One region of the Deinococcus peraridilitoris DSM 19664 genome, then DNA from elsewhere that is predicted to be linked to it. Evidence: riboswitches for the same ligand, from Rfam matches in the RefSeq annotation. Region 1 holds a riboswitch; each other region holds the start of a gene.

The links. Region 1 has a riboswitch for cyclic di-GMP ahead of DEIPE_RS24585 (hypothetical protein). Riboswitches for the same ligand answer to the same signal wherever they lie in the genome.
Region 2: linked by a shared signal. The riboswitch ahead of DEIPE_RS20595 (hypothetical protein) and the one ahead of DEIPE_RS24585 (hypothetical protein) in region 1 are both predicted to bind cyclic di-GMP.
Region 3: linked by a shared signal. The riboswitch ahead of DEIPE_RS08920 (hypothetical protein) and the one ahead of DEIPE_RS24585 (hypothetical protein) in region 1 are both predicted to bind cyclic di-GMP.
Region 4: linked by a shared signal. The riboswitch ahead of DEIPE_RS24115 (hypothetical protein) and the one ahead of DEIPE_RS24585 (hypothetical protein) in region 1 are both predicted to bind cyclic di-GMP.

What each region holds. Positions count from the first base shown of each region.
Region 1 covers NC_019793.1:1,309,464-1,317,104, reverse strand. Annotated here, with positions in the region: gene DEIPE_RS06310 (sulfite exporter TauE/SafE family protein) at 1-707, shown strand, start outside; gene DEIPE_RS06305 (hypothetical protein) at 710-970, shown strand; gene DEIPE_RS06300 (carbohydrate-binding domain-containing protein) at 1,141-2,388, opposite strand; gene DEIPE_RS06295 (cytochrome P450) at 2,733-4,094, shown strand; gene DEIPE_RS06290 (hypothetical protein) at 4,154-4,807, opposite strand; cyclic di-GMP riboswitch class II at 5,583-5,666, shown strand; gene DEIPE_RS24585 (hypothetical protein) at 5,670-6,314, shown strand; gene DEIPE_RS22035 (GGDEF domain-containing protein) at 6,724-7,641, shown strand, end outside.
Region 2 covers NC_019789.1:387,084-394,724, reverse strand. Annotated here, with positions in the region: gene DEIPE_RS20610 (bifunctional diguanylate cyclase/phosphodiesterase) at 182-2,848, shown strand; gene DEIPE_RS20605 (GGDEF domain-containing protein) at 2,884-3,777, shown strand; gene DEIPE_RS20600 (sensor histidine kinase) at 3,920-4,417, opposite strand; cyclic di-GMP riboswitch class II at 4,611-4,695, shown strand; gene DEIPE_RS20595 (hypothetical protein) at 4,773-5,303, shown strand; gene DEIPE_RS22770 (S8 family peptidase) at 5,312-6,385, shown strand; gene DEIPE_RS20585 (EAL domain-containing protein) at 6,437-7,641, shown strand, end outside.
Region 3 covers NC_019793.1:1,814,898-1,822,538, forward strand. Annotated here, with positions in the region: gene DEIPE_RS08910 (NEW3 domain-containing protein) at 1-1,610, opposite strand, end outside; gene DEIPE_RS08915 (FimB/Mfa2 family fimbrial subunit) at 1,612-2,385, opposite strand; gene DEIPE_RS08920 (hypothetical protein) at 2,445-2,930, opposite strand; cyclic di-GMP riboswitch class II at 2,996-3,079, opposite strand; gene pxpB (5-oxoprolinase subunit PxpB) at 3,173-4,675, opposite strand; gene DEIPE_RS08930 (LamB/YcsF family protein) at 4,686-5,456, opposite strand; gene DEIPE_RS08935 (CPBP family intramembrane glutamic endopeptidase) at 5,608-6,408, shown strand; gene DEIPE_RS08940 (autorepressor SdpR family transcription factor) at 6,516-6,803, shown strand; gene DEIPE_RS22160 (DUF1648 domain-containing protein) at 6,800-7,471, shown strand; gene DEIPE_RS08950 (dodecin) at 7,623-7,641, shown strand, end outside.
Region 4 covers NC_019793.1:3,108,168-3,115,808, reverse strand. Annotated here, with positions in the region: gene mutS (DNA mismatch repair protein MutS) at 1-575, opposite strand, end outside; gene DEIPE_RS15215 (DUF4397 domain-containing protein) at 778-1,488, shown strand; gene DEIPE_RS15210 (class I SAM-dependent methyltransferase) at 1,621-2,175, opposite strand; gene DEIPE_RS22420 (molybdopterin-dependent oxidoreductase) at 2,929-4,329, shown strand; gene DEIPE_RS15200 (DUF72 domain-containing protein) at 4,375-5,217, opposite strand; gene DEIPE_RS24115 (hypothetical protein) at 5,372-5,866, opposite strand; cyclic di-GMP riboswitch class II at 5,885-5,968, opposite strand; gene DEIPE_RS15190 (hypothetical protein) at 6,052-6,663, opposite strand; gene DEIPE_RS15185 (response regulator) at 6,807-7,250, opposite strand; gene hisF (imidazole glycerol phosphate synthase subunit HisF) at 7,495-7,641, shown strand, end outside.

The sequences.
Region 1 (7,641 bases):
GCGCCATTCTCGGTCTCGGCGGTGGTGTGGTGGTGGTGCCCGCGCTGGAGTTCGTGCTGCCGCTTTTTGGCCGCGACATCACCATCCAGCAGGCCGTGGCGGCCAGTCAGGTCGGGGTGCTGGCGGTGGGCCTCTCGGGCGCGGCGGCCTACCTGCAGCGCGGCCTGGTGCGCGCCCGCGTCGGGTACCTGCTCTCGCCCTATACGGTGGTCGGCGGCGCGATGGGCAGCCTGCTGGGTCTGGTGCTACCCGCCCGCTGGGTGGCACTGGTGTTCGCGCTGCTGCTGCTTTACAGCGCCTACACCCTGCTGCGCGGCATGAAGCGCATCGAGGTGGAGCTCGACACGCCTTCGCCGCTGGTGCCTCCTGCCATGACTTTTGCGGGGGTCATGAGCGGCCTGCTCGGCATCGGCGGCGGCACCGTGCAGGTGCCGGTCATGAACCTGCTGGCCGGTATTCCCATTCGTGAAGCCATCGCCACCAGCACCTTCATCATGGGCCTCACCGCCGTCGGCAACGCCATGGTGTACCACGCGGGCGGCCTGCTCGACGTGCAGCTGGCCGGCACGGTCGCGCTGGGCGTGCTGATCGGCGCGCGTGCGGGTGCCAGCCTGCAGCAGCGCATCCCGGCAGCGCGCCTGAAACTCTTCTTCTCGATCCTGCTGATCTTCACGGCAGGGCAACTGCTGTTCAAGTACTGGGTGTGACGATGCCGAAACCCATCCTGCCTTTCTGGCTGTTTCCCGCGGCGTTCTGGGTGACCCTCACGCTGCTCCTGATCGGACTGTTCGTGCCGGTCTTCGTTTCCCTGGGGGTGCTGGCGCTGCTGGTGGCGCCGGTGCTGGCCGCCGTGGTCGTGGTTGTCAGACATGTCCGCCGCGACCGGTCCCTGGCGTTCGCGGCCTTGCTTGCCCTGCTGGGTCTCGTGGTCGTGGCGCTGCTGCGCGGTCTCATCAGCAGCGCGTCCTGACGCCACACTGCCTGCAGGGCCGGTCGTCGGTACGAGGAGGAGTACCCGTGCTCTCCGCGTGGGCGGCAACGGACACGCGGCCTTGCGCACAGAAAAGGCCCTCCGGTGACTACCGGAGGGCCTTTTCTTGTGAAGCGGACAGGCTGGGTGTCCGGCAGGGTCAGTCGGGCTCAGGGCGCACCGGAGAAGCGGACGTTGTCGAGGTACATCTTTCCGGCGTAGTTGCTGTTGATGTCCGCCACGACCAGGGTGATCTTGCCAAGCTGGGTATCCGGGGCCAGCACTTTGGCGTCGTTGATCTTGGTCAGATCGAAGGTCGCCTTGACGTGGTAGAGCCCGTCCGGCGTTCTGGGCAGGCTACCCAGGGTGGTCAGGTCGAGTTGGACGGTTTCACTGGCTTGGGCCCAGTAGCCCAGGCTGGGCGGCCCGAACGCCAGGTTCACCTGCAGGGCCCCGGCACTCGCGCGTTCCGGCTGGAGGTACAGATCAAAGGTCAGGTGTGAATTCACACCGCGCGTGAGGTCGGATTTATTCAGGACCAGCCGCGGGGCCGACGCCCAGCCACCCGCGGGTTTCACGTCCGGGTAGATGACTTCCCAGGACAGGGCGTTCGAGCCATTGGCCTGCTGTACTCTCAGGGCGCTTTTCACGCCGGACTCTCCGTCCCAGTCCCAGCCTTGTCGGGTGCCGTTTTCGAACGAAGAAGGCAGGGTGGCTGTGCCCAGTGGATCATGAATCACGGGCGCCGCGACACGGTGGCCGTGGAAGGTGATGTTGTCCAGCCACACGGTGTCGTTGCTGGCCGTGCTGGCGGTGCCGACAAAGAAGATGATGTTCGACAGGACGTTGTTGGTTTCGTCTTCGGCGATCTTTTGTAGATTCGGGGCGTCGGCGTCCGTGAGGATCAGGGTGGCCTTGTAACGCTGATCAGGCTGCAGGGTGAACTGATCCGCCGTGAGGACAACTGCCCGCGCCGGGCTGGTCCAGCCGTTGTTCGAGCTCTGCGGAACTGCGGCAATGGAGACGGTGGTGGGGGCAGGAACGAAGACATCCATGCTGATCGACTTGGCGCCCAGGATGTTGGGTTTGACGCTGCTGCCGTCGGCGGAAATGCGCAGGTTGCTCCAGAAGCCGCCTGTCGAGACATCATTGCTGGCCCCCAGGCTGGAGAGTTTCAGGGCGCCACGATCGTGCGTGACCGTCACGGTTTTGTCGGGGCTGTCGCTGTTGACGCCAAAGCCCTGGGTGTCGTTCTCGAAGCTCCAGGCCAGTTCGGCGTAGGCAGTGCGGTCGATTGGCCGGTAGGGGACTCCCTTGATGCGGGCGCGGACGTACTCGCCGGAAACGACTGCCGTGGTCGAGAGTCGTTTTTCTTTGAACTTGCGACGAGTATAAGCAGCACCTGAAAACGCTGTCAATCCTGAAACGTTTTTGCTGAACACTTTCTCGCCTGCTTCGGGGTCGGAAGTTGTTTGTTGACTCTGTTTTGGGGCTTTTCCGGCAGCCTTATGAAAACGCTTTCAGAATGACTGCAGGTCGCAGCTCGCTTGCCCGGGCACGTTGACCTTGCCGGCTGATGGGGGCGTTTTCGCTGCCAAAAGCGATGACCGGAGCCGCCGCGCTTTGTTCACGGGCGGGGTGCGTAACTTTTCGAATGCATCTGACACAGATACCCGGGTAACCCGCGCCCCATCCCGGAAAGACGCTCTGCCCGCCGCTCTGCCCGCCAGAAAGCGGACGGCGCGGCCCGTATGATGGTGGCATGACCGCCGTGTCCGGGACTCTGCGCGAACCGCCCATGCCGCGAGGTTTTCCACGTCTGGGGCACGCGCCCATGATGGCGCGTGACGTGCTGAACTACTTTCGATTCGTGGCCCGCACCCGCGGAGACGTCGCCCGACTGCAGGCAGGAAAATTCACGATGTATTTCGTGTTTCACCCGCGCGACATCGAGTTCGCGCACGTGCAGACCGGTCGGTTGTTCGACAAAGGCCTGCGTGTCGACCGTGTGCTCGGACCGCTGCTCGGCAACGGTCTGCTGTCCAGTGAAGGTGACTTCTGGCTGCGTCAGCGCCGTCTCGCCCAGCCCGCCTTTCACCGTTCGCGCATCGAAGGTTACGCCCACACGATGGTCGAGTTCGCCGCGCTCGAAAAACACGCCTGGAAAGCCGGCCAGGTCCGCGACATTCACGACGACATGATGCGCCTCACCCTCGACATCGTGAACAAGACGTTGTTCAGCGCCGAACGCGGCGCACAGGCGACCCGAACCATCAGTGCCTCCGTCGACACGGTCCTGCGCGAATACGAACGAATGCTGCGCGGCCTGCCGCGCTTTGTGCCGCCCCTGTCGCGGCGTTCCTTTGCGCGCGCCACCGGAGCCATCCACGACCTCGATCAGGTGATCGGGCAGGTCATCACCGAACGCCGCGACAGTGACCTGACGCCTCCGGACAGCGGCGACCTGCTCTCGATGCTGCTCGCCGCCCGCGACGACGCGGGCCTTCCCATGCCCCACGGGCAGCTTCTCGACGAAGTCAAGACCCTGATCTCAGCCGGGCACGAAACGACGGCCAACACCCTGTCCTGGGCGTTCACGCTGCTCGCCTCGCATCCGGGCGCCGAATCCCGCTTACAGGCCGAACTCCATGACGTGCTGCGTGGAGCCTTGCCTTGCCTGGGAGATTTGCCGCGCCTGCCTTACCTCTCGGCAGTCATCAAGGAAACGCTGCGCCTGTATCCGCCTGCCTGGTCGGTACGCCGTGTGGCCCGCGAAGCCTGGGAAGTGGGTGGCTACAGGCTGCCCGCCGGCGCGCCCATCATCATGAGCCAGTACGTCACGCACCGCGACGCGCGTTTCTGGGAGCGGCCTGACGATTTTCTCCCGGAGCGCTGGCTGCCGCGTGATTTCGAGCGTTCGCTGCCCCGCTACGCCTACTTCCCGTTTGGTGGGGGGCCACGGGTGTGCATCGGTCAGGCCTTCGCGCAGATGGAAGCGGCGTTGCTGCTGGCCACCCTGGCCCCCGGTTTCCGTCTGCGGCTGCTCGCGCCCCCACGCTTTGAGCCCTCGATCACCCTGCGGCCCAAGGGCGGTCTGAGGATGCGCCTGTCCGAGTGGCGCTGAGCTGAAACGAAACACTGCGGGCTGTGCCCGCAGTGTTTCGTTTCAGTCTTACCGCCTGTTCAGGAGAAATTGGACAGCGTGATCGAGGTTCCGCCAAGCGTGAATTGAATCGAGCAACCGGCCAGCTCGTCCTTGTCGGCCAGAATCTGCGCGCCTGCGCTGGCATGGTTCTGGCCGCCGGACGTCAAGATGTTGATGGCCTGATCGGTGGCGGCGCGGTCCGCACTGACTGACAGGGTGTGCTGGCTGACAGCGTAGGAGGCCGAAGCCAGCCCCGAGGACGTTTTGGTGAGGGTCACCGTCAGGTTCGGCTGGCCGCTCAGAATGGCCTGGCCGGAAGCGTCAGAAACGGCCGCGCTGAAGCTCTGCACGGTCAGCTTGACGTTCTCGGGAAAGGCGCAGGTGCCTGTCACGATGGCCCTGGTCAGGCTGACCTGCAGCTTCATGGCGTGCGGCCGCATCCCGAAGGGAACGTCACTCGGGTACTTCAGGTCGGCAAAAGGAGAAGGCGGGCTGGTTTTGCTGGTGTCATACTCGATGCTGCCCCGCACGGCTGCCGGCTGCAGGGCGCTGGAGCTGCTCAGCTGTGCCCCGTCGAGGTTGGCAGGATTGCTCACCGTCTGTGGGGGAACAAACGATCCGACGATCGCGCCGCAGCTGGCGAGTAGGGGAAGGGCGGCCCAAAGCAGGCTGGTTTTGTGAAAAGTGATCATGTTGTCTCCTCGTGCGGTCTCACCATTGGCTCGCTTCACCCCAGGTGACCGGATAAGTGGGTGAAGGTCCTCGCCTCCGAGGTGCGGTTACACGCGTTCAGGCATGAGATGCCTGAAGGAAACATTAACATTCCGACACGCCGGACTGGATGAGTCTAAAGCGGTTGTCCGCCGAAGCCTGCCCTGACAGCAAGCTCAGGCGACGTCTGGACCGGGAGGGTCAGGTTGACGCCGCTCACGGTCTGAACGAGGTCGGGAGCGCTCACCTACGCCCCAACTGACCATGAGACGGCGGCAGGGCTCGCAGTGTTGGTCAGGTACACCCTGCTGTAGATGTTTCTAGACGACAGAGAGGACGTACCGCGGACGTCCCTCCACTGCAGGCGGTCAGGGCAGCGGTCCGCAGGAGAGCAGCGTGTGGGTGGATTTGGGCATGGTTGTCCTTATCGATTTCGCCGTTGAATTGCGTAAGAAAATGGAGTTATCAGCTGCCTGCCGTGGTGTCTCAAGTCAGGACTTGTCACCTACCATGAAGGCCGCCATAAGACTTTACGTTTCACGTCTTTCTGACATGGGAAAGGGGTGGTGGCCATCCCTGCGCCTGAATAGCGTTTTCACGACATCGCCGTCACATGGGTGATTAAGTTCCCTTGGGCTCCCGTCAGAAAGATGTCAGACGAGTGAGAGCATACTGAGAGCGTTCGTGGATGGGCTGGCAGCTCAGCACGACTGCAACCCACACCCGCGCAGGCTCATTTTTTCACTCCGCCTGCCCCGCCCTCCTGAACGCAACGACCTGTCTTCCTTACCCGGTCACCCGGAAGACGGCGAGCGAATGGTGAGACCGACCAGGAGAATCAACATGCGTAAACTCGTTACGATTACCGCCGCCCTCGTCCTTGCTTTCGGCGCTGCCAGCGCGCAGACTACCGAAACGGCGACCAGCACCAACAGCAGCCTCGCGCACCTTGTGGCGTCCGGCAGCGTTATCACCCTTGTTGACGCAGAGGGCAACCTGGTCGGCACCGTCAACGTGGATGGCACCATCACCCTCGAAGAAGGCGCGGAGCTCAGCAGCGCCACCAGCGTTGTCGTGGGTGAAACCACCTACGCCCTGGCCGGCAAAGTCACCAGCAGCGGCATGATCTTCGTCGCCCAGACCAATGCGCAAGGCCAGACGCTGAAGCTGCCCCTGGTGGCAGCCGTGAACCGTGCCGCCGCCGCGGTGCGCGCTGCAGACGCCAAGGCCAAGCAGGAAGCCGCCGCCAAGGCAAAGGCTGAGGCCGAAGTCAAAGCGGCGAGCGTGAAGCCCAGCACCACCGGCAAGCCCGAAACCACCGGCAAGCCGACCGTGACCGGTGCGGGCGCTTCAGCGAACGGCCTGACCAACGAGAACGCGGCAACCGGCGCGGACAAGTCCAGCGCCGGAATCAGCACCGCGACCGAAGCGGCCGGCAAAGCAAAGGGTCCTGCCGGCGCTGCGCCCGTGACCGCTCCTCGTCGTTAAACTCCTCTTCTGCGCTCTTCCTCGGGTACCGAGGAAGAGCGTTTTTATATCCCGTTTACATCTCGAAAAGTTCCGCTTGGCATCCCACGGGCCGCCCGCTCCTTTGCCCACCAGGCTGAGAATAGGAGCTTTTGGCGCGGTGGTTTCGTGGCGGCCATAAGCCGACGCTGCTACGGCCCTGGGGCTGGCAGGTTGATTTTCCGGGGCAACAGGCTCCCGCAGCGACCTGCAGTGTGCCGGGCGTTACGCGCCGACCTCAGGCGCCTCGATTCTCGTCGTAATTTGAGAGACCTCGCTGTGGGAACCTCGGACTATATCAAGCGAGAATGTAAGTATTCTGTGAGAAGCTCCGTTGCAGAATGCGGCGCATGAGCCAGGGCGCCAACATCCGGGACAGGAACTGTCTGCGATGACCGGCTGCCAGACCGAGCTGGAGACCTTGCGCCTGGAACTCGCGCAGCGCAATCAACTGATTCGTGATCTGCACGACGAACTGAGCCGTGAACGTCAGCGGGGACAGGTGCTGTATCAACTCAGCCGCACGTTGGACCTGCAGCGGCTGCTCAGCCTGCTCGACGACACACTCCAGCGTCTTGGCCTGTTCGACGCTTATCTGATCACCTTTCATGACGTCAAAAGCGGCGGGCTGATTTGCCGCCAAGTTTACTTGCCGGCCAGTTTTGCCGGAATGCAGGCTTTGCTCAAAGATCACCGTTTCAGCGTGGAGGAACCAACGCCCATCGCCCGGGCCTACCGTGAAGCGCAAACCGTAGTGATTCACCTCGAAGACATCGATCAGAGTGACTCCCGTTTGCGTCAGGGTTTCGAGTGGTGGCAGGCGACTTCCCTGGCGGCCATTCCAATTCCCTACGCCGACGGGGTGATCGGTGTGATCAACGGTTTCAGACAGCACGGCCGCATCGAACGACAGCAGCTGCAGGTGCTTGAAGAGCATCTGGAGCTGTACAACGCGCCGTTGCGGCACGCCCTGCTGCTCGGTGAACTCAAGCAGGACCAGGCCGCCGTGGAAGCCGCGTTGGAAAAACACGCCTATTTGCTGCGCTTCATTACGGAAATCAATGCGCTGACGTCCGTGCAGCGCATCTTCGAAGTGACCCTGGAGCAGCTGCTGCCTGCCTATCACTTTGATCTCGCGGTCCTGGGGCTCGTCGAGGACGGGGTGGGTCTGGTCATCCGGCAGGTCAGTATCCGTGACCCTGGTCACGAGGAACTGCGGCAACGCCTGCTCGGCCTGATCCGTGAACCCGCACCACTCGACATCACGTACGGCGCCAGCGTGTACGCCTTGTTGCAGAATACCCCCCTG
Region 2 (7,641 bases), on a different replicon from region 1:
CGAGGCTTTGGTCGAGTGTACTGATGCGGATGTACCCGATGCGTTGCCTGTGAAATTCAGGTCGCTGAGCTTGTGAGTGAGGCAGGCTGCACGACAGAAATGAATCATGAAGAAGTCTTCATCAAGCGCTAGGCTTCCTTGAAAGGGCAGAGCTTCAGGTGCCCACCTCACGACGTCCAGCATGAACGCACTCACCCCTCTACAGGAACAAGCGCGCCTCGCGGAACTGCGACGCTACGCCATCCTTGACACCCTCCCGGAAGACGCCTTCGACCGCCTCGCCAAGCAGGCCGCCGCGCACTACCACGCGCCCATCGCCCTGATCTCACTCATCGACCAGGACCGCCAATGGTTCAAAGCCTGCGTCGGCCTCGACGACCGCGAAGCCAGCCGCGACGTTTCCTTCTGCGCGCACGCCCTGCACGCCGATACCCCCCTGATCATCCCGGACGCCACCCAGGACGAACGCTTCAGCCAGAACCCATTTGTCACGGGAGAGGCCCACATCCGCTTTTACGCCGGCGCGCCCATCATCACCCCCCGCGGTCACCGACTCGGAACCCTCTGCGTCGTCGACACCCAACCTCGCGCGTTCAGCTTCGAGGACGCCGAGTTCCTGCAGCAGCTCGCCGCGTCCGTTACGAGCGAACTCGAACTGCGCAACGCCCTGCACCGCCTCAAGTACGAAAAAATCGTACTGCAAAGCATCGACGACGCCCTCGTCGTGCTCAACCAGAACTGGCGGGTGGCCATGCTCAACCAGGCCGCGCAGACCCTGTACGGCGTCACCGAGGAGATCCTCGGAAGACCCGCGAGTGAACTCTTCACCGCCCGCTGGCCCAGCCCGGAAGCAGAACGCGAAGTCCAGGAAACCTTGGCCCGGAATGCTTCCTGGACGGGACAGGTCACGCATCGCTTGCGTGATGGCAGCGAACGCCACGTCGCCCTGACCATCACAAACATCCTCGCTCCGGACGCCCGCCAGCAGGGACAACTCTTCACCATCCGCGACCTGACCGAGCAACGCCGCCGTGAAACCCTCGAGCAGGACCGCCGCGTCATCCTCGAAATGGCGATTGCGACCGCGCCACTGCCCGGCGTTCTGCACGCCGTGCTCCAAATGATCGAAAACCAGCTGCCCGGCAAGACGGCCGCCATCATGCGCCTGCGTGACGGACGACTCTTCAACGGTGCCCCGTCCAGCCTGCCTGCCGCGTATCTGGCGGCCATCGAAGGCATCGAAGCGGGTCCGAACGTCGGATCCTGTGGCGCGGCGGCCAGCAGCAAAAAGCTCACCATCACCCCCGACATCATGACCGACCCGAAGTGGCTGCCGTACCGTGATGGCGCGCGCACCTGCGGACTCATGGCCTGCTGGAGCATGCCCGTCCTCGATCAAACCGGGGCAGTGCTCGGCACCTTCGCCGTGTACGCACCCGCAGCGTGTACCCCCACGCCCGCCGAAGTGGAGGTCCTGCAGGACGCAGCGCAACTGACGTCGCTGCTGATCGAACGTGATGAAGCACAAAAAGCCACGCGCCGTCAGGCACTCCACGACCCACTGACCGGCCTGCCGAACCGCACCATGATTCACGAGCTCCTCGGGCACGCGCTGAGGACCGCAGTACGAACCGGTGAGTTCGTCGCGGTTGGCCTGCTGGATGTCGATCAGTTCAAACGTGTCAACGAAGCACTCGGGCAAGCCGGAGGAGATGAAGTCCTGCGACAGATCAGCGCGCGTCTGCAGACAGCGCTTCCCGTGAACTGCACGGTCGGTCGCGTCAGCGCCGACGAGTTCGTGCTGCTCGCCCCGCAACTCTCCGGGGACGGCGCGTTGGCCTCCCTGGCTCAAACCGCCCGGGAAGTCTTTCATACGCCATTCGTCGTGGAAGGTGAGGAACTGTTCGTCACAGCCAGCGCCGGCTGGGCGCTCTTCCCAGGTGACTCGCTCAATCCCGAAGCGTTGCTGAGCCTCGCGAACGCGGCCATGCAACGCGCCAAGCGTGACAACCTCGGCTGGACACGCTTCACGACTGGCCCCAGCCTCCCCGACCGCCGCACCCTGAGTCTGCGTAATGCCTTGCACCGCGCGCTGGAACGCCAGGAACTCAGCGTACACTTCCAGCCGATCGTGCACGCCGGGGACGCGCGACCGTACAGCGTTGAAGCCCTGCTGCGCTGGCAGCACCCGCGGTACGGCAGTGTGTCCCCGGCGACCTTTATTCCCCTGGCCGAAGAGTCCGGCTTGATCATGTCGATCGGTGAGTGGGTGCTGCACGAAACCTGCCGGGAGCTGAAGGCGCTGCAAGTCAGCACTCCAGGCTTGCGGGGACAGGTGAACCTCAGCGCCCGGCAGTTCAGCAGTCCGCACCTGCTCGGGAGTATCCGGGCTGCCCTCGAAGCAGCAGGGCTCGATCCCAGTCTGCTGGAGCTGGAAATCACGGAAAGCAGCATCATGAGTGCTGAGGATGCCGCCCTGACCATGCAAGGCCTGCGGAAACTCGGTGTACGCCTCGCAGTGGACGATTTCGGCACAGGTCATTCGAACCTGGCGTACTTCAAGCGGTTTCCCGTGCAGACCCTCAAGATCGACCGCTCGTTCGTGCAGGACGTTGGAGAGAACCCGACTGGTACGGACGCCATGATCGTCAGGACCATGGTGGGTCTCGCGCGGGCGTTGAACTTACAGGTTGTCGCTGAAGGCGTGGAAACCGAGAAGCAAGCCAGTTTCCTGCGAGATGCTGGGGTGGATTACCTGCAAGGCTGGCTGTACGCGCGCGCCATGACCGGCGAAGCTTTACTTCACTGGCTGACTGAACGTCACGAGCAGGTGCTTTCAAGGCCCTGAACGAACGCGGCAGCTAACCTGAGCAGAGGAGGAGCATGCACACCCCCACCGACTTCTCGCAGATACTCACGCGCGCCGTACATGCCGCGACCAACGGCCTCATCGTCACCCAGGCGGACGGTGACTTTCCCATCCTCTACTGCAACCCGGCTTTCGAAACGCTCACCGGCTACCCGGCCAGTGAAATCCTGGGACGCAACTGCCGCTTCCTGCAAGGCCCCGGTACGGACGCGTACACGCGTACACAAATGCGTGAGGCGCTGTGTGCTGGCCTTTCCCTGGACGTCGTGATTCTGAATTACCGCCGGGACGGCACGCCTTTCTGGAATGCCCTCAACCTGGCCCCAATCCATGACGAGCAGGGGCGTGTGACGCACTTCGTGGGTGTACAGACTGACGTGACGGACCGGGTGCGCCTCCAGCGGGCCCTGGAGAAGAAAATCCAGACGGATGACCTCACCGGACTCGGGAGCCGCGCGTCGTTCCTGGAGGCGTTGCAGCTCGCCATCCAACACTCTGCTTCTTCGCCATTCGCGGTGGGATTCGCTGACCTGGATGACTTCAAGCGCGTCAACGACTCGTTGGGCCATGAAGCGGGGGATGAATTACTGCGTCATGTGGCCATCCGCTTACGCGAAAGTGTGCGCAAGGGAGACCTGGTCGCTCGCCTGGCGGGAGACGAATTCGTGCTGCTGTTACGGGAACTGGAGGACTGCTCGGTGGTGGAAGCCGTCGCGAAGCGGGCGTTGCAGGCGCTTGAACGACCCTTCAGCCTCAAAGGACTGCAGGTGCGGGTTGGAGCGAGCCTGGGTTTTGTGGTGCCATCAAAAGGCGTGAGCGCCGTGGAAGTGCTCTCGAGTGCCGACCGGGCGATGTACGACGCCAAGCATCAAGGCAAGAACCGCTTCGTCATCCAGGATTGCCGCTGAGGCTCAAGGACGGCAAAGTATGGGGTCGCGAGCTTACTGCTGGGCACCAAGTAGAAAAGCAGACCTGCAGACTCCCGTTCTTCTCTTTCGGACAGGTCAGGCTGAATGACCTGCTGTCCGGCAGAGGATGTGCTGCGAGGCGTTATCTGGGGAGTTGCAGGTAAAACGTGGCCCGCTCACCCAGGCGCCCTTCTGCCCAGATGCGGCCATGATGACGCTCCACCATCCGCCGTACCGTTGCGAGTCCCACCCCGGCTCCCCGGAACTGATCCTTGCGATGCAAGCGTTGAAACACATCAAAAAGCCGTTTCTGAAAGCGCGGATCGAAGCCCGCACCGTTATCCGTCACCGAAAAAACGACGCTTTCACCCTTCACTTCTGCCTGAATCCCGATACAAGCGATTTCTCGTTTCGAGGTGTACTTCACCGCGTTGGACAGCAGATTTTCGAACGACTGACACCACAGCAGCGGGTCACCCTTCACCACCGGGAGGCGCTCGCTGACGCCACGCCGCCGTGCGGCTTGGGCAACGCTGACTTCGCTCCGCAGAACGGCCAGCACAACGGCTTCGTCGACGTCGACAGTCCAGGTTCTTCGTCGCTTTCCCTTCCTTGCCTCCAGTTTGCTCGCCCCTCGCATGTGCAAGGTCAGAACCTGGAAGCAACTCCTGAAGCACTGCCGGTTATTCTCGGAGTTCTGAACCCCGTAGAGGAACAACAGGTGCACCTCAGGAAGCCCACAGGCTCGGACCGTCCAGTCTTCTAACTTCCATCTCACATTTACAACGAAATCACGGTTTGTTATGCTGAAGTCATCAGGACAGAGTGACTCTCTGACTGATAGAAGCTTTGAAGCGTCGTCCTGTACACGGGCACCTGGGACGCGTGGAGCCAGTGGTGCGACCGGCTATTAGTCACGCTTTCCGCCTTACCCCGGAGAGCACCGCTGCCGTCTTCCCTGGAAGCGGCCTTTGCCAGAGTCAACAGGAGGCACCGTGCAACGAATTACCCGCACGGACAACGACCAGGGCATTCCGCTGACGGTCACGATCGAACGGACGGGCGCCCTCACCACGAGCAGCATCAGCATTGAAAGCGATGAAGAAAAGTGGCAGTTCGAGGACCACAACACCTTGACGCAGACACTTGATTGGATCATGCATGACGCGCGCAGCAAGGCGGAGCATATCTCCACCCAGTACCGCAACGCCGCGCTGGGCGGATGGGCCGTCACATTCATCATGCCGGTCGGTCATAACGGCGAACTGAGTATTTACGACCGGTGGCTGTTCAGGAAGCTGATGAGTTGCTGCCCTGCATTTCAAACCACCTGGAATACCATCGAGCACAGCGGCAGTATGACCCGCATCCTGCGCCAGGATGACCACTTCCGCGTACAGATTGCTCCGGAAGGTTCGCCTGCCCATGCACGAACGTTCTCCTTCAAGGCAGATAACTTCACCTCCATCCTCGAGCACATCGCTACCTACACCAGCACGGCCGCTGTCAAGCACGCGGCTGACTAAGGAGCTTCATGCGCAACCGCGCCGTACTCATTCCCCTGTTCCTCAGCCTCGCCGCATGCGGACAATACGCTGGCTTCCCGGCTGGTTCTCCTTCAACCCCCATTCAGATTCAAAGCGTCGCGTTGGGCGATACTCGGGTATTCATCGCGGACGGTTCCCGATGGTGGGCCGACGGCTCGCGCTGGTGGGCGGACGGCTCGCGCTGGTGGGCCGACGGCACCCGTTGGTGGGCGGACGGTTCGCGTTGGTGGGCTGACGGCACCTTTCAACCGGCCCCGGAAAACAGCGCTGCCTTCAAGCTCATCGGACTTGACCGCATTCAGGACCTCGCGTCCAAGATGGGGCAAGGGGTGATTGTCGCGGTCATCGACACGGGCGTGGACTTCGAGCATCCCATGCTCAAAGGCGCCCTCCTTCCTGGCCATGACTACATAAACAATCGCCAGGGTGCGCGTGAGGAGGGGGGAGACCACGACCTGGCTTATGGTCATGGTAGCGCCGTCGCCGGCCTCATCCGTCAAGTCGCGCCAGCCGCGACGATCCTGCCCATGCGTGTCCTCTCCCCGGATGGGAGTGGCCTTGACAAGGCCGTCGCGCAAGCCATTCGTGACGCGGCCGCGCAAGGCGCGCGGGTCATCAATCTGAGCCTCGGGACCAGCACCTCGACGGGCGGTGTGCGTGACGCCATCGTCAGTGCGACCGAACAAGGCGTGATTGTGCTCGGCGCGAGTGGGAACGCAGGCGAGTCCAAGCCACAATCACCCGCCTGGCATATGGGGAACCCGGATGCCGCTGGTCGGATGTCGCTCAGCGTCGGTGCAGTCGATCAAGCTGGAAACGCCGTGAGCTGGAGCAATGCCGGCAGTGAAGTCGTCGCTCCCGGTGTGAACATGACCACTGCTTACCCTGGCCAGCGTCTCGTGAACGCCTCCGGAACGAGCTTCAGCACGCCCTTGGTGAGTGGCGCGGTCGCCCTCGCGCTTGCAGAGGGCGCAAACGCGAGCCGCTTGAGCGAAACGTTGAAGAGCAGCAGTCAACAAGGCCGTCTGGACGTCGCAAACCTGATGGCTCAGCCAAAATAAAAGTTTCAAGAAGACAGGAGCGTGGCACGCCACGCTCCTGTCAGGGTGTCTATGTCCAATCGCCTGCCTACACCTTACGCTGGCCACACCATCCTGGAAGAAGCCCTGTCGCAATGCGGTCTGGACGATCAGCGTGCCATGCTGTTGTTCGAGCAGGCTGCCAGTATCGCGCGTGATACGCGTGATCGCGCTTTGTTGGCCAAAGCCTTGAATGGCATGGCCCGAATTGAGCATGCGCACGGCGACAGTCACGCCGCTCTTTTTCACCTGCGTGAAGCGCTTGAATTGCGCCGCGAAACGCACGACCTGAACGGCGAAGCGGCCATTCTGTGCAACCTCGGCGCTCTTTACACCGACCTCGGCCAGTACAACTTCGCTCTGGATTATCTGCTGAAAGCACTCGGCATTATCGATGAGCAAAGTGACCGCAAGCGCGCCTCCATGCTCGCCGCAAATCTCGCGCGAGTGTACGATGCCCTCGAACAAACCGGGTCGGCAGAAGAGCATTATCAGACGGCCCTGCGTCTCGCGCGTGAGTCCCAGCAGCGTATCGGAGAGGTGATCTTATGCGCCAACTACGGAGACTTCCGGCGCCGCCAGGGGCACTACGATCACGCCGAGCAGCTTCTGCGTCACGCCCTGGAGTGCGCAGGAGGTGAGGGTGTATTCCCGGCGATCGCGTTGCATCCGCTCGGGTTACTGCACCGTGATCGTCACGACCGTGCATCCGCTCTGGATGCCTTCGCGCAGGCGATGCGCTTCGCGCGTGAACACAACGACACGGACACCCTGCTCGAGATCATCCTCAGCCAAGCTGAAACGCACCTGCAATGCGATACACCCGAGCTGGCCAGGCAGGTGCTGGAAGAAGGCGTACAACTCGCGGAGGAAAGTGGACGCAATCGTACCCTCGGCCGAATCCTGCACCTGCTGACCGACGCCCTCGAACGGCTCGACCAACCAAGCCTGGCGCTCGCTGTTTCTCGCCGCGCCAACCAGGTCGACTCAGACGTTCTGACTGCGGAAGCGTACCGCCAGACCCGTCAACTCACCACCCAGTATGAACTCGAGCGCGCCAAGGCTGAACTGGAAGCGCAACATCAGAAGTACGACGCGCAACGTCTTGCCAAAGAAGAGCTGGAACGCGAAGCGACCGCGAGACTCCGCGAGCTTGAACGGCAAGCGTTGTACGACCCCTTGACCGGCCTGCCCAACCGCCTGCTGCTGGCCGACCGGTTTCGTGTCGCGCTCGAGCT
Region 3 (7,641 bases), 510 kb from region 1:
TTGGGTTTGAGGATGATGGTGTTCGTGCCGCTGGTCATGGGATAGTCGAGACTCGCGGAGTACCGCAAGGCGTTCGTCGCCTGAGCGCCCGCCTGAACGGTCCGTTCATTCGTGAGTTCCTGTTTGAGGTGTCCCCAGTCGAACTTATAACCGGCACCAAAGCTGGTCTTTATGGTGGTTTTCTGGGTGGTGAGTTGTTCGGACCACGTCACTCCGGCGCGCAGCTCCATGCGGGTGTCCCGCACCTGCAAAGCGAATTCTGCGTCCCTGGCGGTAACAGCGTTCGCGGTGACAAGGTTGACGCCACCACGCAGGTTTGCCCCGACGCCAAAGGAACTCACCTGCGCACCCAGGCGCAGTTCCGCGTCTGCACGCCCGGTGGGGGTGCTGTCGAAGCCGGGCATGCGGTAACGAGCGCCTCCACCCACCCGCTGCACGTTCAAAGCGTTGTCGTTCAGGGTTACGTCGACGTCTCCCTTCACGGCAACGCCGTCACCTCGCACACCCAGTTCCCCGCGGGTGGTCACGCCCGGTGTAACTGCCTGCGCGGCGAGGGTGGTCGTCACACCTCCAGCAGCGAGGTCGACAGCCACGCGCGCGTCACCCCAAGCCATGCGCTGGCCGAGTTCTATACCGGCGACAAGTTCACCGGGACGGTCACGACGCAAACCGGCGTACGTGCGGAGATTGCCAAGGCCTGTGTTGTAGATTTCACTCTGCAGCGCCACTGCCGGAGGGCGGACAGTGAAACTGGAGAAGCCGGGCGTGGTGGGCCCCAGGCTAACGCGGACATCTGGCGTGCGGACTTCTGCTTCGAAATGACGAGGCTCGACGCTCAGGCGCAAGTTCACGTTCGGCGTGAGGGGGCCGGACACGGAAAAGCGAAACCGCAGACCGTCATCCCCACCGACGACCTGCACTTCGCCGGGAAGGGTATGCCGGGCGGTACCCGCAGCGGGCGCGGGTGAGAGGACATCCGCGCTGATACTCTGCTCGGCCGCGGCACCCGAGGTGCGCGCACGCAGCGTCACGCTGTGTTTAGCAAAGTGCGCTGGCACGGATCCGGAGACCCGCACATCCTGGATTTCGCCGGGGGCAAGAGTCAGGGTGGCCGGGGTCACGCGTGGCTGACCCTGGCCGGCAGCACTAAGAGCCACCTGGGCAGGCGCGTTGCCGTCATTGCGGACCTGGAAGGTTGCCTCAGCCTGTCCGTTTGTGGCACTCGCGGACAGTGCTCGCACGTGCAGGGCGTCACGTTGTGGGACGCGCACGCCCATTTCAGTCCGGACGTTATTCACGCTCACCATCACGGTGTGCGTGCCGGCGGGAGTACTGCGGGGGACACGGACGACGACCATTTCTACCCTCGCTTCACCTGGCGCCAACGTGAGGGTGCCGGGTGAAACGAGTACCACCCAGCCTGCGGGCAGGCCGAGTTGGAGTTGCACGTCACGCGACTCCGGACCCTCGTTGCTCAGATGAACCGCGAGCGTGGCCGTTTGACGTTCGGTGACCTCGACGACGCCACCTCTCAGCTGAAGCTGCGCGCTGGCATTGGGCAGCAACCCCAGCGTGAGTGCCAGTACAAGCGCTGCCCGCCGGACAAGCACGTTATCTCACCTCGACCTGGTAACGCGCTCCAAAAGCGTGATCCTGGGCCTCGTCGTCGGCTATGACTACCAGGGTGTACTTGCCATTCGGGAGATCCAGGGCGAAAGTGTCACGCAAGGACGTGCCTGGGTACAGGCGACGGTAACGGCTTGTGACGGTCGCGGCGAGCTTACCTTTGTCATCGAAGGCTTCGAGGGTAAGCTTCCGGACGATCCAGCGTTCGCTTTCGGCGTGCGTGTCGACACTGAAGGCAAGCTTTCCCTGTTCGTCACGCAGCAGTTGTGGGTTGTTGAACCGCACTTTCGTGTCCCCACCGGGCAGGTCAGCGACGACCTGCACCATGAAGCTGATACGGTTGCGGACCGTGAGGCCGCTCCCCGTCGCGGGTGGCAATTCCGGCGTGACGTGAATGGCACTCCAGTACGTCCCGATGGCGTTCGCGGGTGCGGTCAGGGTGTAATGGACGACCATCTTGGATTTTGCTGGGAGCGTGACTTCGTGGGTGTCGAGGGCAATCCACTTGGAGTTGGAACGAGGGAGGGTGCCAGCAGGATCATGACTAGTCGTACCGTCTGCCTGGAAGTGGTAGTCGGTGAGCGAAATGGTCGCGCGGGCTGGAGCTTCGGAAGGATTGGAGAGTGTGAGCGTGCCCTTGTAGACGCCACCGGGCGCGAGCGTCGTGTGATGGGTGAGTGCACCTTCCAGGCGAACTTCCGCGAGGGCAGTAGCATTTAGGGTGAGCGCTGCGAGGGCGAACAAGGCTTTGTTCATCATGGGCACCTTCGTGAAAAGCGCGTCTGACCCAGAGGCCAGACGCGCCTTTATCGCTTGATTTACTCGTCGGCGAGGGTGTAGGTGACGGTGACGTCTCCGCCAATGAAGCCTTTGGTGGCCGTAAAGCTGTAGGTAAGGGCTGCAGCGTCTTGGGTGATGAACTGGGTAATTCCGGTAACGAGGGCCGCTTCAGCTCCCAGCGTCTGGGTGGAGCCGACGCCGTTAGGGTCGCCAAGGGCGGCGGTAGGGGTGAACGCAACACTGCCGGTTACGTTGGTGGGCACGCCCGTAGCCTTGACGAGAACTTTGCGGGTAGTGACGCCAATCTTGTCCTCAGCGTGTGTGCTGTAAGCGAGCGTGGCATTGGCGTTAGCGAATGCCTTCCCAAGTTCCGTGATAGAGATTGTTACTGGTCCAGCCACCACAATCGTGTCTTTGATGTCGTTGGTCAGGGTGACGGTGTTGGTGGCAGGGCCCGCGCCAGCAAAGGCGGTGGTAGCGGCGCCGAGGGCAAGGGCAGCAAGAACAACTTTAAGGTTACGCATGTAAATACCTCTTTTTAGGCACCCAATCGTGGGTGTAAAGGGTTCACCTCTCTGAATAGAGGGAACAGACGAAAAGCCGGTCGCACCACTCGCTCCCCCCGTCCCAGGTGCCCGATTAAAGGGCGGGGTTCTTCGCGTCTCCTCGTCAGAGGCTTTCTCTGAACGAAGTACCTGTAATATACGCGAGGTTTCTCACAGAACTCTTACAAGAATATTCCGCATGTTGGTTCTAGACTTCGTCATCAATTCGGCAGTACGCGAAACCGCACCCGGCCGCCCGGCCGGAGCTGCGACGCCCGTGTAAAGTCGCCGGGATGCAGCAGGGCCGGCTTGTCATAGCCACCCAGCGTTCCCCGATCGTGCAGCAGCAGAATCGGCGTGCCGCCCGGCGTGACCTGCACCGCCCCGATGGGCACGGCTTCCGACAGGATCTCCCCTCCCGGTACCGGCGTTCCCTCGAACTGCACCCCGGTGCGGTCGGCCGTTTTGACGGTGAAGGTGCCGCTCGCCAGGGCGCGCAGAGCGGCGGGCGAGGCCTGCGGGCCGGGCAGCAGGCGCAGCACTTCGGGGTCACGCGCCGGGAAGTACGGCGTGAACGAGAACCCGGCCTGCACCGGGCGAGGCGCGGCCACGCCCAGCACGTCCCCCCGGCGCAGGGGTCGCCCCACCAGGCCGCGTAGATCGACCGAGGCGCTGCCCAGAAACGAGCGCGATTCGAACCCGCCCGCCACCGCGAGGTAGCCACGAACACCGAACGGCGCACCCGCGAAGCGCAGGGTGTCGCCTTCCCGCACGGTGAAGGTGGTGAAGGGCGCCACGGGCCGGTCGTTCAGCAGCGGCGTCATTCCGTACCCGGCGAAGACGGCGCTGCCCGTTCGCAGGGCCCGCAGAACCGGACCCTGCACGTTCAGTTCCAGCAGCGGCGTGTGCGCGTCGTTGCCCACCAGCCGGTTCGCGAGGCGCGCCAGGGCGGGGGCCTGCGCGCCCGTGCGGCTCAGGCCGAAGCGCCCCACCATCCGGCGGCCCATGTCGACCATCAGGTCGAGCAGACCGGGCGCGGCAACCTCAAAGAGCGGGAGCTGCGGCGATGCGGGCAGCAGCTCCAGCGCGGGCGGCTCGGGCGGAATGTCGCCGCCCGATTCCTGAAAGCGCACCTCGTCACCGCTTTCCAGCAGAAAGGGTTCCGGGCGGTGCGGGTCATACAGGCTCACCAGGGTGTGCCCCAGCAGGTTCCAGCCACCCGGTGACGCCAGCGGGTAGATGCCGGTCTGCGCGTTGGCCATCGCCACCGAGTGGGCGGGCACCCGCGCGCGGGGATTGGGGCGGCGCGGCAGGCGCAGATCGGCGTCTACCTCACCCAGAAAGGGAAAGCCGGGGCTGAATCCCACCGCGTAGACCCGGTAGGCGGCGCCGCTGTGCCGCCGCACGAACTCGTCGCGCGAGAGCTTCAGGCGCGCGGTGACTTCGGGCAGGTCCTCGCCGTCGTAGCGCACGGGAATGGTGACGGTCCGCCCGGGCTCCTCGGTGCGGGCCTGCGCCCCCTGCTGCGCGGCCCAGCTTCTCACGCGCGCTTCGTTCACGGTGGTGGGGTCATATTCGATGTACAGGCTGGCGTAACTGGGAATCAGGTCGGTCACGCCGGGCAGCGGGTGTTGCAGCAGACGGCGGGTCAGGGCCTGCAGGCGCGCGTTGGCCTGCGCGTCCATCCGGTCGGCAAAGCGCAGGTAGAAGCCCAGGACGCTCAAGCGGGCCTCCTCAGCGCTGCGAGTGCGCGCGGACCCGCACGCCCTCGGCTTCCAGGGCCTGGCGCACGGTGCGCGCGATGTCAGGCGCTTCGGGGTTGTCACCGTGAATGCAGAGGGTTTCGGCCTGCAGCTCGACCCAGCCGCCGTCCAGGGCCTGCACGCGGCCCTGCGTGACCATCATCACGGCGCGGCGGGCCGCCTCGGCGGGATCGCGGATGACCGATCCCGCCAGGTCGCGGCCCGCCAGACGGCCGTCGCTCAGGTAGGCGCGGTCCGGAAAGACTTCCAGTACCACGGGCAGACCGAGTTCGCGCGCCACGCGTTCCATCAGGCTGCCGCTCAGGACGAAAAAGGGCAGGCCAGGATCGTAGGCCTTGACGGCTTCGGCGACGGCGCGCGCGGTCACTTCGTCGCGCAGCATGCGCAGGTACAGCGCGCCGTGCGGTTTGACGTGGCTGAGTCTCAGGCCCCCTGTCTGCACGAACGCCTGCAGCGCGCCGATCTGGTAGAGGGTGTCGGCGTACAGTTCGTCTGCTCCGGCGGCCAGGTCGCGCCGTCCGAACCCCACCCGGTCGGGGTAACCGGGGTGCGCGCCAACCGCGACGCCGTGTTCGCGTGCCAGCGCGACGGTGCGCTGCATGGTCAGGGGGTCGCCGGCGTGAAAGCCGCAGGCGAGGTTGACCGAACTGAGAAAGGGAAAGAGTTCGTGGTCGCGGCCCATCGGCCAGGCGCCGTAGGACTCACCGGCGTCGGCGTTGATATCGACTTGCATTTCGGTCATGGAGTCTCCTGTAGAGCAAGCGGGGTCTGTTCAAACTTTACCCGAGCGCTCTTGGACTGGAAGGGGAAGGTCGCGCTTGACATTCTTTGGTTAATTCGGTATTTTCCAAATTAGCAAAATATCAAACAATCACCAGCTTCCCAGGAGACGCATGACCAGCCTGAACGCCCCTACCTCCAGACCCTTTCTGCGCGCCTTTCTCAGCCTTTACCCGCTCGGTCTGCTCGGCGTGCTCTCCCTCGTCCCCACGCTCGGCCCGACCCTCTCCTCCCTGATGGCGGGCAGCACCGCCCCCACACCACCGCTCGCCCTGCTCATCACGCTGGTCGTCGCGCAAAGCGCCGTTCAGCTCGGCGTGATCGTCGCCCTCGGCACGATCGTCTCCCCTGCCCTGAACAGCCGCTCGCTGCTGCTCGGCCGGACCCTCCACGGGCAGCCCTTGTGGCCCGCGCTGCGCTCACAGCTTCCCCTGGCGCTGCTCGGCACGGTGCCCGTCGTCCTGGGCATCCTCCTGCTCGACCGCGCCTTTCGCCCGCACCTCAGCGAAGCCTGGCAGAGCGCCGTGCAAAGCCAGACCGTCACGCTCGCCTCGCGCGCCAGCGCCCTGCTCTACGGCGGCGTCACCGAGGAACTGCTGATGCGCTGGGGCGTGATGTCCCTCATCGCCTGGGCGCTGTGGCGCACCCTGCAACGCCGCGCCGCGCAACCCGCGCCCTGGGTCTTCTGGACGGCCATCATTGTCGCCGCGCTGCTCTTCGGGCTCGGTCACCTGCCCGCCGTCGCCAGCCTCGCGCCCCTCGATCTCCTGCTTGTCGTCCGCACCATCGTGCTGAACGCCATCGGTGGACTCTGGTACGGCTGGCTGTTCTGGCGCCGCAGCCTCGAAGCTGGTATGAGCGCCCACGCCTTCACGCACGTTCTGTTCTGGCTGCTCGCGCCCCTCGCGGTCTGAGGCCAGAGCGCTTCTCCTTCACATTTTTCCGCAGGAGCACCCATGCCCCCCACCCGCACCGCCCACCTCGAGCGCCAGCCGGCCAATCTGGCCTCCAGGCTGCACGTATGAACGACGTCTTCAAGGCCCTGGCGGACCCGACACGACGTGAAATTCTGCGGGTCCTCAAGGAAGGCGAGAAAAGCGCCGGAGAGCTCGCCGCGCTCTTTGCGCTCAACAAAAGCACCCTCAGCGGACATTTTGCCGTCCTGAAGGCCGCCGATCTGGTCGTCACCGAAAAACGCGGCACCACCGTCATCTACCGCCTGCACACCACCGTTTTCGAAGACGTCCTGTCCGGCCTGTTCGAGTTGTTCGGACGCGATACGCCCAGGGAAAACGAGGAGAAGACATGATCCGACGCAACGACCTCCGCAAAGAGTGGCCGACACTGCTCGCCTTCGCCGTGACCTTCGCCGCGAGCGCCTACCTGTGGCCCCGTAGCCCCGAAGTCATTCCGGTGCACTGGGGCCTGAACGGTGAACCCGACCGCTTCGGCAGCCGCGCCGAAGGCCTCCTGCTCCTTCCTGGCCTGCTGCTGGGCAACGCCTTGCTGATGCTCGCCGTGGAGCGTTTCAGCGCGCACGGAGCGCGGAACGCCACCGTCCTGCGCACGGTTCGGCTGGTGATGGGCGTCACCGCTGCCCTGCTGACGCTGCGCATGGTGTTCGACTGGGAGGTGCCCCGCACCGTCATCATTGCCGTCGGCATCATCTTCGCGCTGCTGGGCAACGTCCTCGGAAAAGCCCACCCGGGCGGACGGTTCGAACGCGTCGACACGTGGACTCCCGAGCGCAAGCGCGCCTGGTACGCCACCACCAAACGCAGCTCGGTGCAGCTGACGTTCTTCGGGAGTGCCCTGCTGTTCGCTGGGCTGCTGCTGCCCGATGTCTGGCTGACGCCGTGGGTCGCTCCTTTCGGTCTGCTGGGTGGCCTGTTGATCATGATGATCCGTCTGGGCCTCGACATGTCCTCGTGGCGGAGCGGCAAAAATTCCACCACAGGCTCGCACGGACCTCGCTGAGGAACATCACGTTCAAGGCGCAGCCGTGAAGAAATCATGGGCGTTTCACTCCACCAGTGGAATCAACCCCCTCGGGCGCGTTCGTACAATGACCGCACGCAAGCCGGGAAGCCCGTCCTCGTCGCCCGCGCTTGGCCGAAGGGAGCACTGCATGAGTGAGCACGTCTACA
Region 4 (7,641 bases), 1.8 Mb from region 1:
GCCGCGTTTTCTTCAAACTCGGGAGCGAGCAGGACCTCGCGCGCGCGGTAGCGTGCCAGCTCGTCATACAGCGCGCCGCGCGTACCGAAAGCGGCACAGCGAAATTCTCCAGTCGAGAGATCCAGCAGCGCCAGCGCGTATCCGTCACCCGAAGCAACTGCCGCGAGGTAGTTCTCCTCCGCGCTCAGCAGACGCTCGTCGGTCAGCGTACCCGGGGTGAGCAGTTCGGTAACTCTGCGCTCGACCAGACCGGAAAGCGGCAGTTCCATCTGCTCGGCCACGGCCACACGCACCCCGGCGGCGAGCAGACGCTCGATATGCTGGTCCTTGGCGCGCACTGGAATGCCGGCCATGGGCGTGCTGAAGTCCTTGCTGGTCTTGTGCGTCAAGGTAATGCCCAGCAGGCGTGACAGGCGCTCGGCGTCCTCGCCGAACGTCTCGAAGAAGTCGCCGACCTGAAACAGCACCAGGTAGTCGGGATGCTGGTCACGAAGGTGCACGTACTGCTCGAGCATGGGCGGCAACACACCCGGGCCATTCCCTTTCAGGACGGATTGCGGAACGTTCAGGGGCATGGTCCAGACAGTATACGCGTCGATTTCTACGTTCGCAGCCAACAATGGCCGGTCAGAAGGGGGCGTTTTTCAGCGCCGACGCACCCTGACTTTTCATGTGTGGAATTTAGCTTCACTAATCTTTATGTAACCTTCATCATAAGTTGCTGGCAATCCACTCTTCACCTTCTTCCGTACAACCGTTCGAAAGAAGGTAACCAAGATGAAAAAGATCCTCACCCTGTCCGCCCTTGCCCTGACCGCCACCCTCGCCGCCACCCAGGTGAGCGCCCAGATGGCCAGCGGCAATGACGCCTTTGTGCGCGTCGTCCACGCTTCTCCGGATGCTCCCGCCGTGGACGTCTACGTGGACGGCATGCGCACCGTCGCGGGCGCTGCCTTCAAGGCCGCCACCCCGTACGGCGAAGTGCCCGCCGGCAAGCACAAGGTGATGGTCACCGCCGCCGGCGACAAGAACACCGTCGTCTTCCAGGCCGATGTCGACCTGAAGGCTGGCACCTACTACACCGTCGCCGCCGTGGGCCAGCTCGCCAACATCAAGCCCAAGATCTTCACCACGACCGGCCTCAATAAGGACAAGGCCAAGGCCGAAGTCAACGTCTACCACCTCTCCCCCAACGGCCCGCGCGTGCAGACCTTGGCGGCCGACCTGAACAACGCCGCGCTGCTCAAGAACGGCATCGCCTACGGCAACAAGGAAACCCTGATGGTGAACCCCATGGGCGTCAACCTGAACGTCGTGCCCTTCGGCAAGATGGAGCCCGTCGTCAAGAACCTGTCGGGCATCAGTGTCGCCGGCGGCAAGAGCTACAGCGTGTTCGCGGTCGGCCTGGTGGGCGCGAACGGCACGCAGGGCTTTGACCTCGTAGCGGTCGAGGACAAGGTGGTCATGGGCTCCATGGCCGCGAAGTAAACCTGCGAGCCTAGACCCACAAGCAAACCCGCATCAAGTTGAGGGCTGGCGCCATAGCGCCAGCCTGTTTCTTTTTCTGAACGCAGCTCCCGTCAGCTATTTACAACCGGTCGCCAGCGTTCCGACGCCCACTCAGAACGGCTTGCGTGCGTCCAGAATCAGCGACACAAAGCCGAGGCTGCCATCGCGGTTGCGGTGATCGAGCAGCAACGAACGGTAAATCGGGCCGCTCGCCACGTCCCAGCCGTGGTAATGAAAACGCCCCTGTTCGTCGCAGTACTCCAGCAGTTCCACCTGGAATCCCGCCGTCTCGAAAAGCCGCCTGAACCGGGCATGGTCGTACACGATCTGATGGTCCGCCGCCGGATGATCCGCCGGTCCCGGTCCGCCGACCTGCACGGTCCGCTGGTAGGCCTCATCGGGAAAGTTCGCGTCGGGGACCGCACAGCGCAGCAGGCCGCCCGGCTTGAGAAAGTCAAAGCACAGCCGGGCGGCCTCCAGGCCCTGGGCTTCGCTCAGGTGCTCCCAGACGTGCTCGCATAGAAAGGCGTCGGCACGCCGGTCGCCGAAGTAGCGCTCGAAGCTGCGGCGGTCGGTCAGGTCAAGCTGCGCTTTCTGGGTTGGGAGCCAGCCGTCCCAGGTCTGGCTGCCGGCTCCGAGAATGATGTGGAGTGGTGGGATAGCCATGTGCGCAGTATGCCTTTTCTGGTTTTTGGCTTTGCAAAAGGTGGCGCTGAGGTTGCCTGAGTTGCGGCCAGATCGCGTTTCGAGGAGCATTTTGGCTTGGAAGGATTGTCTTTTTCAGTTTTCTTGCGTTTGCCCCACCCCCCAGCTCCCTCCCCAGAGGGGAGAGGGAGCGAAGCGCTGCGCTCGGCAGATTCAGGTGGAGCGCGCCACAGGGCGGTGTTGCGCCACCTTTCGGCAACGGCCCACCTGGGCGTCCACACCAGAGCAGGCGTTGAAGGTGGTCCGGGGAGTTGGTGTGCGCCGGGCGGGCGTGGCCGGAGCACACTGAAGGTCCATCACACGCTAACCTTCGTGGGCTCTCCTTGTTCAAGATGCCCTGGTTCCAGGCGCACCCCACCTTGCCCCGTACCGTCCCGACCTCCAACCCCACGAGGTAGGAGCGTGGCTGCCCACTTCCCGGCGGCACCACCCACTTGAGAAACACCCGGGAACCCGGCGCTCCACCTGAACCTGCCGAGCGCAGCGCTTTGCTCCCCCTCCTTACAGGAACAAGGACAGGACAATGGCCATATCCCGAAGCACCGGGCCGCCCCGGTGCACAACGACGTGCCCCCTCCGGGGAGGGGGCTGGGGGGTGGGGCAACGCGAGAAAACGAAAAGACAACCGCCAACACGCAACTCCTCCCCACACATCCCCCACAGGCAAACCAATCCACCCCCCTCCCCCGTATAACCATTCAGCAAGGAGCACAAATGCACACAAACTGGTTGGCAGCATGGTTAACGGCAGTCGCGCTCAGCACGGCAGGATTTCTGGGCCGCGCCTGGGCCAGCCTGACCTATCCTCCACAGGAACTTTTCGGCGTCATGACGCAGTTCATGGGCGTTCCGCAGGTCTTTCAGCTGGTTCACTCGATTTTCGGCCTGGGACAGGGCGGCAAGACCTTTGCCTTTCTGGGAGTGGTGGTGCTGTGGCTGGGCGGGGTGACCGCGCTGGGGATGCTGCCTCCTGTGGCCGGGGCACTGGCGCTGGGGCTGGGGCTGCTGCTCATTACCCCGTGGCCGGTGGCGCTGGGCTACGCGTTGGCCTTTCTGGTGTTCAGGCTGGCCATCCAGGCGCTGCTGCGCCCGTTGCGTTTCGGTGATGGCACGCGGCGGCAGGTCACCGGAGCGCTCGTGGGCGGCTCGGCGCTGCTGGTGACCGCCGGACTGACCGGCCTTTTTCGCACAGGCACAAGCCCGGCACCTGCCACAATCGGCGCGGGCGGGGAGTTGCCAGGGGACATCACGCCCGTCAAGGACTTCTATTACGTCTCCAAGAACCTCGAAGCCTTCGATCCGGTGGTCGATGAAGCCAAGTGGCGTCTGAAGGTCAGCGGACTCGTCAAGTCACCTGGCAGCTTTTCCCTGCAGGAGCTGCGCCAGTTCGAGGCGCGCACCATCGAACTGACCCTGTCATGCATCTCGAACCCGGTCGGCGGTCCCTTGCTGGGAAACGCGCTCTGGACGGGCTTCACCGTGAGCGACCTGCTGCGCCGGGTGGGCGTGCAGGGCGGCGCGAAGTACATCGTGTGGCGCGCCGCGGACGGTTACGAGGAGTCCTTGCCGCTCGGTGAAGCCTTCGAGCAGGACGTGATGCTGGTGTACGCCCAGAACGGCGAAGCGCTGACGAACAAGCACGGTTTTCCCCTGCGGGTGCTGATTCCGGGCCGCTACGGCATGAAGCAGCCCCGCTGGATCACCGAGATCCGCCTGACCGACCGTGACGTGCCGGGTTACTGGGTCAAGCGCGGCTGGAGCAAGACGGCGCACGTGGAACTTACCAGCCGCATCGACGAGCCTGCCGAACTGAATCCCAGCGTCAAGGCCGGGCAGCCGGGCACCATTCGCGGCATCGCTTTTGGTGGTCTGTTACCGGTGACCAGAGTCGAGGTAAGTCTCGACAATGGTCAGACGTGGCAGGCGGCGCGTCTGACCGCGCCGCGCTCTCAGCACGCCTGGACCTTGTGGGAGCTGCCCTGGACCCCGGCGCCGGGGAATTATCAGGTGGTGGCGCGCGCCTTTTCGGGTCAGCAGGTTCAAAAGGATCAGGACAAGGACGCCTTGCCTGAAGGCGCGACCGGCTGGCACCGTTTTATCGTGTCGGCGAGCTGAGTCGGCGAACGCGGCAGGCAGGATCACTCCGGCCGCGTTCGACCGTCAATCGTTGGGATACCGGTCGAGGCCGAGTCCGCGGCTCTCCAGGGCTTCGCGCAGCATGGGGATATTTTTCAGGGCGTGGCCTTTGGTGGTGTTCTCAAAGAAGATGTAAAGCTCCTCCAGCTCACCGGCGACCTCGGCAATCTTGTCGGCCCACTCGTCTATTTCGGCGCGGTTGTACAGGTAATCGTGGCGTTCGGCGGCGCTGCCACCTTCCCACCAGGTGCTCTTGTTGCGTCCGTGCAGCCGCAGGTATCCGACTTCCGAGGTCGCGTAGACGCGCGGCTCGGGCATCCCGCCCACGGGTGGGTAGTCGGGGCTCACCCAGATCAGACCGAATTCACCCATGCCCTCGCGCACTTCAGGTTTGTCCCACGACGCGTGACGCAGCTCCACTGCCAGTTCGCGGCCCGCGAAGCGCTCGGCCAGGTCCAGCAGGTACTTGCGGTTCTCGGCAGTGCGGTGAAAAGAGTAGGGAAACTGCGCCAGGTAGGGGCCCATCAGTCCAGCTTCGCGCAGCGGCTCGGGGCTTTGCAGCATCCGGTCGAAATCGGCCGTTTCCGGCTTCCGGGCGTGCGTGAAGACCTGGTGCAGCTTGACGGCAAAGCGGGTTCGCCCCGCGGAGCGGCGGGCCATGCCCTCGAAGGCCTTGAGGCCCGGAATTCCGTAGAAGCTGGAGTTGAGCTCGACAGCGTTGAAGTGTTGAGCGTAGACGCTCAGAAAATCGGGCTTTTTGGTGCCTGCCGGGTAAAGCCACCCTTGCGACAAGTGGTCTGTGTCGATTTCCGACGGCGCGAGCCATTCGTCGTTCGCGTAGCCGCCGGTGCCCATGTAAATGCGCATGAGCCAGTGTAATCCCAAGGATGGACAGCCTACGCCCAAAAGGGATTTCCGGCTCACCTTATAGGCTCGGGCACCGGCAGCCCGGCACCGTTTTCATCGCGTACCGTCTTTCCGATCCGCACGGTTTCTTTCCCATACCGTGGACAGACAACCCTCAGTTCAATGGCGGCAGCGAGGTCTCTTCATCGCCTTGCAGTGGAAGCCGGACGACCTGGAGTGTCAGCTCCAGGCAGGCTCGGGTGCTTCTGGCAATGAGCGTGAAGTGCACATCGCGTCCGACGATGTCTTTGAGTACGAGGGGCCCACGTTCTGGAAAACGCTCGAGGTGGAGTTGCACTTCCACCGGCCATCCGTCGGCGTTCCACAGGCGGGCAGTGAAGGTGGATCCTTCGCCGGGCTCCAGCATTTCGATCAGCTCTACAGGTTGTTCGAAGGTCAGGCGCAGGAGCGTGACGGTGGCTCCCAGTTCTCGCAGCGCAAACGAGGTCAACTGTGGCCCTTGCATGTGCTCGCGGACGAGCAGCCGGCTCCCGGCCGGACCTGACGCCGCCCCGCCGTCCTTGCGGACAAAGACGGGGGTGGCCAGGACTCGCTTGACGTCCTCTCCGGTAATCGGGGCGTTGAGGGTTTCGAGCAGGTTCCGCTTCATGCTGCCTCCCAGAAAGATTGGACGAAAAGCCGGTCGCACCACTTGCTCCCCCCGCCCAAGGTGCCCGAATACAGGGCGAGGTTCAATGCATCTCTTCACCGAGGCAGAAGCCGGATGAATGATGAGGATTATAAGGGAAGTCACTTCCCGGACTTCGGAGTTGATTGGACAGACCTTGCCGTGGTTTATTTGCGCTGACGTAACAATTCACTGAGCAGCCGTGCCATGTCGCCGAGAGCCTGTGGATCGACGGAGCGTCTCTCCGGGCGTTTCTCGACCTGCGGCGTCGACCTGCCGGGAGCAACGTAGGCTTCGTACAGCGGCCGCAGGCCTTCCACCAGCTCTCGCGCGACGCTCTGCAGGGTGTCGCCCGTACCTTTTGCGGGGGCCTCCTCGCCCAGGGTCCAGGGCAAGCTCGCTTCCAGCGCTTGCGCCAGCGCCGTCCACTCGGGGGCACTGGAGGTTTTTCCGTGTGCGTTGTAAACGTGTGCGGCTGCGACGGCCAAACTGAGCAGGGCGTCCTTTGCTGCTTTCGGGGTGTCTGGAGCCGCAGCAATGAGCAGGCCCTGTGCAAAGGCGTCATGCAGGGAATCGGCCAGGTAATCGGCGGCGAAGTCTCCCTCGCGCAGCTCCTGCACCGTTTCACTGGTACGTCGGTAGTGCCGTTCGGTGAGGTTGTCGAACACGAAGCGGCCCTCAGCGTCACGGGAAACGAACTGAATCAGGGCGCCATTGCGCCGTCGACGCCACAGCTCGCCGGGTTGCCGGGGTGCGCGAAACAAGACTAGAGCGGTCATGGCTTCTCCTTACTGTTAGCATGCCGCGTCGCCAGAACCGCTATTGGTCAGTCGACACCAGTTGGCCCGCCACAGGATGCACTACGGCTGCCCGCCCCGCTGCGTTCCCTTACGCCTCGAGATGCGCTTACCCTGCGGCGTCCTCAGCGGACGCGCAGGTGAGGGTGCTCGTTGAGCAGGGCCCAGAACACCCCGATGGTGCGCACGGCATCGATGAACTGGGTGAAATCCACGGGTTTGACCACGTAAGCGCTGGCGCCCTGTCGGTAGCAGTTGGCAATGTCGCTGTCCTCGCGGGACGTCGAGAGCATGACCACCGGAATGTGGCTGAGCCGTGGGTCATTCTTGATGGCCTTGAGGACGGCCAGGCCGTCCATGTGTGGCATTTTCAGGTCGAGCAGCACCACGGTGGGCTGTCCTGCGGGGCGTCCGGCAAATCTGCCGGTGGCGCGTAGGTAGTCGAGTGCTTCCACACCGCTTGCCGCGACGGCCACATCGTGACCCAGCTGGCCTTCCTCGAAAGCAGCTAGTGCCAGCTCCACGTCGTGAGGATTGTCGTCGACCAACAAAATGCGTTTGGCATGCATGACATTCCTCGCTTTCTTTCCGTCGCAAGTGCCGCACCAGGCGTGTGCTGGCGCCGGATGGGCTTACAGTCTACCGGAGGAATACGCGGCAAGGCTCCTCAAACGAGCGACGCGCGGTGGAGTCGACACGGCGGTGGCGACGGTGGACGGTGGCTTCGTTTTGGCAGGCGTGGCCGCCCCGAATGTTCTAGGCAGGCGTCTGCGGTATCCACGGTGGAGTCAGGCCGGGCGGTACACTGACCGCGTGTTGACCAAACGCATCATTCCGTGTCTTGACGTGCAAAACGGGCGGGTGGTAAAAAACGTCCGCTTTTTCGAGGATCACCGGGACGCAGGCGATCCCCTGACACTGGCCCGCGCCTACGAGGAGCAACGTGCCGACGAGCTGGTG